Regions from separate parts of the Rhizobium sp. LjRoot98 genome, predicted to be linked through region 1. Evidence: riboswitches for the same ligand, from Rfam matches in the RefSeq annotation. Region 1 holds a riboswitch; the other holds the start of a gene.

What was found. Region 1 has a riboswitch for cobalamin ahead of ACSQ3J_RS09025 (CbtB domain-containing protein). Riboswitches for the same ligand answer to the same signal wherever they lie in the genome.
Region 2: another riboswitch for cobalamin. It lies ahead of ACSQ3J_RS28075 (TonB-dependent receptor); the one in region 1 lies ahead of ACSQ3J_RS09025 (CbtB domain-containing protein).

What each region holds. Positions count from the first base shown of each region.
Region 1 covers NZ_CAXUPW020000002.1:72,822-77,002, reverse strand. The annotation lists gene ACSQ3J_RS09035 (LysR family transcriptional regulator) at 1-299, shown strand, start outside; gene ACSQ3J_RS09030 (bifunctional diguanylate cyclase/phosphodiesterase) at 322-2,088, opposite strand; cobalamin riboswitch at 2,353-2,622, shown strand; gene ACSQ3J_RS09025 (CbtB domain-containing protein) at 2,670-2,846, shown strand; gene ACSQ3J_RS09020 (CbtA family protein) at 3,036-3,809, shown strand; gene ACSQ3J_RS09015 ((2Fe-2S)-binding protein) at 3,853-4,181, opposite strand, start outside.
Region 2 covers NZ_CAXUPW020000015.1:43,592-47,772, forward strand. The annotation lists gene ACSQ3J_RS28075 (TonB-dependent receptor) at 1-2,171, opposite strand, end outside; cobalamin riboswitch at 2,198-2,395, opposite strand; gene ACSQ3J_RS28080 (FecCD family ABC transporter permease) at 2,583-3,590, opposite strand; gene ACSQ3J_RS28085 (ABC transporter substrate-binding protein) at 3,669-4,181, opposite strand, start outside.

The sequences.
Region 1 (4,181 bases):
AGGCCGTCTACTCTCCGGCGTTCGACCGTGCGCATCGGCTGGCCCTGCCGCAGCTTTCATCCGCTCCGCTGGCGTCAGGCCAGAATATCGCCATTACCGGCCTGCTGAAGACGCTGGGAGGGGCAGCCTATGTGACGAGCAGCACGGCGCTGAGGCTCGAAGGCGAAGGCGCCGCTTTCCCCATCGCAGACGCCCCTCCGATACAGCAAGCTGTCTACGCCGCCACCAGCATCCGCACTCGCCACGCCCACCAGCACCGCCGCATCATCAGCGCCATGCAGGATCTTCTGGAACGATAGCAGCCACAAGCGGCATATGCGGTCAGTGCTGAGTGAGCAGAACCAACTGCTGATCCTCGTTCAACCTGGCCAGCATATCTGCGGCCGGAAGCGGATAGGCGATCGCATAACCTTGCAGCACATCGCATCCAAGGCGCGTCAACAACTTGGCGTGTTCCAGCGTCTCGACGCCCTCGGCAATGACCTCGATATTGAGCGCTTTGGCGATGTCGATGATCGAGCGCAACAGGCGCTTCTGTTCGCGCGATGTGGTGGTCGGCAAAACCAGTTGACGATCGATCTTCATCCGCCGCGGTTTCAGCTTTACCAACCCGATGATCGACGCATGACCGGATCCGAAATCATCGATCTCGATGTCGATACCCATGGCCTTCAGGCCTGCGACGTTGGAAAACACGTCATCTTCGCTGTCGTCGAGAAAAATGGTTTCCAGCAATTCGAATGACAGCATATCCGGTCGGACATCCAGGCGTTTCAATTCGTCGATCAAAAGCGGATCCGACAGGCGGGCAGCCGAGACATTCACCGCAATGCGCGGAACATGCACTCCCTGCCCCATCCAGGCCTGACGGTCCTTCAACGCCGCCTTCAAGATCGCAGCATCGAGATCGTCCAGCCGGCCGAGACTGCCAGCAACCTTGATGAATTCGCCCGGCAGGATCAATCCGCGTTTCGGATGGCGCCAGCGTGCCAGAACCTCCATCCCGACGATGCGCCGGGTCCGCGCATCGACCTGAGCCTGATAATAGGGAATGAACTCCCCTTTTTCCAAACCATGAGCGAACTGCCTGCCAACGCGCTGCTCGGCATTGAGTTGTGCCTTCATCTGAGCCGAATACACCTCGACCCGTCCCCGACCGAGCTTCTTGGCACGATGCAGGGCAATATCCGACTGTGCCAGCAGGCTGCCAATATTGCGGCCACTGGCAGCCGCGACACCGATCGACCCACCGGTGCGCAAGACCTCCTCATTATGCCAGACCGACTGCTTCAACTGCTGCGCCAGCCGCTCTGCACGGATTTTGAGGTCATCCAGCGAGACGAAATTTGCGATCAAAACCGCAAATTCATCACCGCTGACGCGGGCAATGAATGCGTTCTCAGGCACACTGGCTTCAATCCGCCTGGCACAGGATATCAGGACATTGTCTCCCGTCGTATGGCCGGCAGTGTCGTTGATCTGCTTGAACCGGTCTAGACCGATATGCAGGATCGCCAGCTTTTCCGGTCCGGCCTCCCCCGCAAGCTCCGCCAATCGCCTGTCAAAGAAGCGTCGATTGGGAAGTCCTGTTAGATAATCATGTTCGGCTGCATATGCGATCCGCTCGCGGCTCGCTTCAAGGGCAACGGCCCGCGCCTCGGCGATCGCCTTTTGCCGTCGCAGTTCGCGATTGAGCAGCACATCCGCCGTCACATCCCATTCGGCGCCGATAAGGGTGATATGGCCGTCTTCCTCGAAGCAATAGGCGCGTGAACGCAAGTATCGGGTTTCACCGTCCGGCAAAATGATCCGGTATTCCGAAGAATAGGCATCCTTGGCTGCAATCGCCCGGTCGAAATCGGCCTGGGCCTGGGCAAAATCATCGGGATGGATCGCATTCGTCCAGACCTCCGCCTTGACGCGCCTTTGCGTCTTGCCGGTTGCGTAGAGCCGGTGCATCTGCAAATCCCAGACGACTTCGTCTTTCTGTGTGTCGTGCTCCCACACGCCGATCTGAGAAGCGTCAAGCGCAATTCCCAAACGGCGAAGAATATTCTGGAATTCCTGTTCGGACCTCGCCGCCTTCATGGTTTTCTCTGCAGAGGATGCTTCGCGTATCAGCGCCTCCGCATTCTACACCAAGGTTCCTAAAGAACTATTGTTCCATGAGCAAAAAGAGTACTTTTTAAACAAACAACCATTAAGTGCTTCTTCAAAGAAACCCAGTTGCAACTTAGGCGCATCTCGTACTGTATTACATATCAAATTTAGACACTGCGCGGAAAAATCAAGAGCCGCAATGCGCCATTGTTGGTCGCAGCGCCGAATTGACATGACCGGGGTGACGGCATAATCATCAGCAGATCAATTGGTTCCCTGGGAGCGAGGCGCTTTCGGGGAGTAAATGGGAACGTGACGGGTGGACCCATTCTGGGCATCTTTATCACGGCCGACCCCGCGACTGTAGAGCGGTCAGAGGTTGTCATTCCGGTACGTTCAGCCGGTAAAAGCCACTGCGGCGATGGGCGTTTTGCCTCTGCCGCGGGAAGGTGAGACAAGCTCCTTGGCACGAAAGTGCCTGACGCCGCGAGCCAGGAAACCTGCCGGTTGATGAAGGGCATGGTGCCCAATTGGTGGGATATTTCCCACGCGCCATCACGGAGGTTGTCATGGCTACGACTACAGTTTCAAGCGTCCCGCTTTCTCTCAATGACCGTATCACCACGGCTATTCTCGCCCTGTTGATCGGCGGCTTCCTGGTTTTCGGTGCCGGCCTTGCCAATTCCGCCGTGCTGCACGACACCGCGCATGACGTCCGCCACTCCTACGGTTTCCCCTGCCATTGATATAGGCAGTGGGAAGCTCAGCCTTTCCACACTCTATCGATAGGGGATCGCGGGTTTCATTTTGGAAATCACGCGGCCGTGGATTGCGCCCATGCTCCGGCATCGGGCGGGCTTTGCCGTGGGAATTCAAACACAGCAAGCGTTGAGCACTAAAGATCGATCTGCTCCGCTTGATTTTGGGGGTATCAAATGATTGTCAAAACGCTTCTGGCCGCATTGGTGGCTGGATTGATCGCGGGCGTCTTCATGACGGCGGCGCAGGAGTTGCGGGTGGTCCCGCTCATCCTTCATGCCGAGGAATATGAAGTCAAGGAACCTGCCGCCGAACCACCGGCCGCAACCGAAGGCCAGCAGCAGCACTCTTCTCTCGACCGCTCCTCGTTGATCGGCGAAATGCTGTCGGCACTCTCACCCATCACACCCGCCTACGCCCATGAAGGCGAGCACGAAGACGAAGGCGGCATCATGTTCGGCATGAGCCGGTTCTCCGGCACATTGCTTGCCAATCTGGTGGCCGGCGCCGGATTTGGCCTGCTGCTTGCGGGCGCCAGCCTCGCCTTCAATTACCCCATCACGCTGCGCAACGGCGCTCTCTGGGGCGCCTGCGGCTGGCTGGCTATCCATCTCTTGCCCGCCATCGGCCTGCCGCCGGAATTGCCGGGCTTCCCTGCCGCTGATCTCCACGACCGGCAGACCTGGTGGATCGCAGCGATCGTTCTCTCCGTCGCCGGCCTCTATCTTGTCGTGTTGCGCGGTGAGATCCTGGCCAAGATCATCGGCCTTGTCCTGATCGCCGCTCCGCACGTCTATGGAGCGCCACAGCCGACGGACATCTCGAGCCCGGTACCCGCAGTTCTCGGCGCGGAATTCGCGGTCGCCGCCTTGGCAACGACACTGGCGTTCTGGATCGTGCTCGGCGTGATTTCGGGATACCTGAACGACCGGTTTCTGAAATCGGCTTAAGCCCTATCGTTGCGGCGCTAGCATTGCTTGCGCCGCAAGTACATCAAAGGCCGCCTGTGCGCTCGACAAGGGCCTGCAGGCGGCTTTTTTGTGTCTCGTCATCGAGAAGCACGCAGACATCGCAAAAATCCCCACCCTCTGTTCGATAGTAGAGACAGCAGCCGCTTCGCAGCCGGAAGATTCGCTCGACGGGGATGCCATCGCAAACAGCGCCGACCTTGGCGTAGTGCGCCGTCTCGGAAAATACCGGTGAACCGGCCCTCTTGATGATGGCAAGCGCTGCGGCCATTGCGCGATCCGCTTCGCCCAAGGCGGCACCGATCTCCAGAAAAGCCCCCGCAATGCCGTCACCCACCAGCCGCCACTGCGCGA
Region 2 (4,181 bases), on a different contig from region 1:
GTCGGCCTCCACTGCAGGCCGGCATTCACGACAGCATATGCCGGCCGTGTCGCCGTGTTGGCATTGTTGGTGTACGCCTCGCCGGCATAGTGGACCCCGGCCTGCGCCATCCAGTTTTCAGCGAAGTCCCAGGAGGCATAGAAATTAGCGGCAAAGCGGGGGACGTTGGGTGGCGTTTTTCCGGAAAAATCGCCACTCGCCTGAATATAGTTGTCGAATTCAGCCTTTAGAATGGTGCCGTTGGCATCGATGCGCCATCCTCCATTAAGCTCCAGTCCGATTGCCGCCTGTATGCCCTGGGACGACTGCTGCCCGATCTGGCGGATGATGGTGTGGTTGTTGGGGTCTCGGGCCAATACGTTCGTCTTGACGATACGATAAGCCGAAAATGTCGCTTCGGCTCGGTCGTCCAGGAAACTGTATTTGACCCCAACTTCATACTGTTCTCCCTCGGGGAGTGCGTAATCCTTCTGCGCATCCGACAGCGACAAAAGGTTGCCGATCGGTTCGGATGCCGCGGAGTACTGTGCGTAGAGCGCCACGTCGGGGTGTGGATTGTAAACCATACCCACCCGCCAGCTCAGCGAATCGTAAGTCCGCTCGAAAGCGACGCCGGTCTGTGGGTTGGAGCGGTTCACGGTGGGGCTGTCGTAACGCAGACCACCAACGATCGAGAACTGATCCGTCAGCGCCAGCCTGTTGTCGGCGAACAGTGAATATTGCCAGACCGTGCTGCGGTTGTTCGTGAGGAGGTTGTCTGGCCCGATGAATTTACCTGGATCGAAATCGATGGCAGGGACAGTTGAGGCGCCCGGATAGGGTGAGTTGTTGGTGTTCGCAAAGCGAATGCGGTTTATGTCGAAACCGATGACGGTGTTGTTGTCCATACCGGCAACTGTGCTGTCGAGCACCAAATCCGTGCGGTTGCCGTACTGCTCATAATCATGGTGGACGGCAATGTAGTCGCTTCGCAACACCGTTTTGGTCGCTGGCTGGTAGAGGTAGCTCTCGACGTTTCGCCATTGGCGGTCGCTCGAGATGCGGTAGCTGGTGCTGTTGAGAGTGAGATTTTCCGCAGCCTGCCACTCGGCCTTGATCTGAGTGAAGTTGTCCTGGTAGCGGTTGAGTGCGTCGGCGACGTTGTAGTTTTGCTTGCGCAGGCGTTTGTCCAGTTTCCCATCGACAAGCGGGGTACCGAAATATGCGGTGGGCTCGGTGTCGCCGTAGTCATGGGAAAAAGTGAGTTTCAGATCATCGGTGGCCTGCCAGAGGACGCTCCCGGATATGGCGAGATTCGACGCATCGCCACGTTCGATCCAGCCTCGCGTATCCCTCGCACTGACATCAAGACTATAGGCCAGGCTGTCGTTGATCGGCCCGGCGCTGCCGAAGGCCAGCCCCTTCTTGCCGTCGGTGCCGATCGTCGTCACGATCTCATTGCGGCGGCTATCGGTAAGCGGCCTCTTCGGAATGATGTTGATAGCACCGCCAATCGCACCCTCGCCGTAAAGAACGGAGGCCGGCCCATGCAGGATCTCGATGCGATCGACCGTGTACGTATCGAAGGGAAAGCTGATGGTGCCGGCTGCGGGATAGAAGCGCGTACCATCGTAAAGGCGCGCTACGGCTCCATTGCCGGTGAAGCCGCGCATGCCGAGGGAGGTACCCCCATTGCCCGGCGAGCCCAGAAAGGTGATGCCTGTGCCGTTACGTGCGATGGCCTGGTTGACGTCGGTCTGACCGCGCTTGCGGATGGTGTCTCCGTCAACGATCTCGACACTGGCAGGCGTTTCGAACGGCGTGAGATCGAGGCGACTACCCGCGTTCGACCGGGCCTTGAGATTTGGACCCGGCCCTACTCGATCACCCTTGCCGGAGACCCTGATGGTTTCCAGCTCGGTGACCTGGTCTGTGAGTGGCTTTTTACCTCGCACGACCTCCTGCGCTTCACCACTCGCCGCCGTCAAGAGGACGGCGGCGAGTGCGCTGCCAGACAGTAATGTAGCACGAATTGGACGATACTTGGGATCGAGGCGGAGGGCGGCATTTTTTGAGGCGCCTATGGCGTGAGGTTTGGAAAACAAGGTGGAATGCTCCAGCGGTACGTTGCACGTCACCGCGACCAAAGCCGCCTTCGCCGCATTGTTTTGCGGCGAAGATTCGGCTTTCACCAGGACACCCCGCCCAGCGTGTTCACGTATGACAACGGCTGACGGCAGGTCTCCTGACTCGCGGTTCGCTGCTCCCTATCGCCTTCCCAGGCGGAGCCCAGTGGCGTGTTGACAGGAAGCTAGCCGCTTACAGTTGCGGGGGCAGTCGCGGCATTGGATGCATGACATCCGCACCGCGTTCCCTTTTGATTCCCTTGCGGGAAACCGTCGCGCCTTTGTTGCGGAGCACGCGCCGGTTGTGCAAGTCACGTTTGAGACTATAGTGGCGTTCTCATGCCGTGCGACCTGTCATGATAAGGAACATTGCCATCGGTCATCCCGGTCTCCGTCGGGACAACCTGTTGAGGCTCCACAGCAGCTACGATCACATTGGTGATCCGGCGGCGGCAATGGTCCGTTCAAGGGCCCCGTTTAACGCCGCAGGATTGCAATGAAGGCAAGGCCGCCGACCAGACCGGTTATCACGCCGATCGGTATGTCCTCCGGCGCCATGACGACACGGGAGGCGATATCGGCAAGGATCAGCACCACGGCGCCGGTGAGCGCCGACAGCGGGATAACACGGACGTTGTCGCTACCGGCGGCAAGCCGGACGAAGTGTGGCACCATCAGCCCGACAAACCCGATGGCGCCCGAAAAGGCCACCATCACCCCAGTTACTAGAGCGGTGATCACGAACAACTGTGCCCGAAAGCGGACGACCGGGATGCCGAGCGTTGCGGCAGTCTCGTCGCCCATGGCCAGCGCATTGATTTCCCGTGCGCGCAAGATGAGCCAGACGAGGCAGCCGCCGAGAGCAACGGCGGGATAGACAAGGTGTGGCCATTGCGCCAGCCCCAGGCCGCCCAGCAACCAGAATACAACCGTATGAGCGGCACGAGGATCACCAAGAAAGATCAGGAGATTGGCAAGAGCTGTTGCAACGAAGGCGACGGCAATGCCTGACAACACCAGCCGGTCCGCCGCTTGGCCGGTAAAGCGGGTGACCGCGACGACGGCGATAGTGGCGAGAAGCGAACCGATGAATGCAAACAGTGGCACGGTGACGAGACCGAAGATGAGGCCGGTGTGAAGCAGCGCCAGGATCGCGCCGAGCGCGCCGCCGGAGGAAACCCCGAGCAGATGCGGGTCGGCGAGCGGATTGCGTGTGACAGCCTGCAACACGGCGCCGACGACGGCAAGACCCGCACCCACCAATGCAGCCAGAATGACGCGCGGAAAGCGGACATCCCACACGATACTATCGCGGCCTGCCGACCATGTGACCTCGATCAGGCCCGGGGCCAGCTTGTTGACAACGATGGACCAGACGGTGACGAACGAAATGGGAGCAGCGCCCAGAGAGACACCTGCCGTGATACAAAGGCCGATCAGTATTGCCGGTACGGTCACAATCAGAAGAAGTCGGCCACTGGTCATGTCAGGTCCATCTTGTCCGCAGAAAGCAAAGGCCGGGCAGATCAGCCCACCCGGCCGGGTGTTTAGGGGCCGCGGAGGCTACATGTTGCGGGGATGAAATGCGTCAGCGAGGCGGCCGATCGCATCGATGTTGCGCGGGCCGGGTGTGGCTTCGACATAGTCGAGCACGACGAAACGGTCATTCTTGACGGCATCAAGGCTTTTGAAGGCGGGATTTTCCTTCATGAAGGCGATCTTCTGCTCGGCGCTCACGTCGCCGTAATTGACGATGACGATCGCTTGCGGATTGCGCTCGATTACCGGTTCCCAGGACACTTCGGTCCAGCTTTTCTCCACGTCTTCCATGATATTGATGCCCCCGGCCGCCTCGATCATCGCGGTTGGAATACCGAAACGTCCGGATGTAAACGGTTTTCCGGTGCCGGAATCATAGACAAAGACGCGCACGGGTTGCTTGACCTCGCCAATCCGGTTCTTGATGTCGGCAAGCCCTTTTTCGTAGCTTGCGACGAGGGCTTTCGCCCTGTCGTCGACGCCGAAGATTGCGCCGAGATTGAGAATATCGACAAACATGTCGTTCATCGTCGGCTT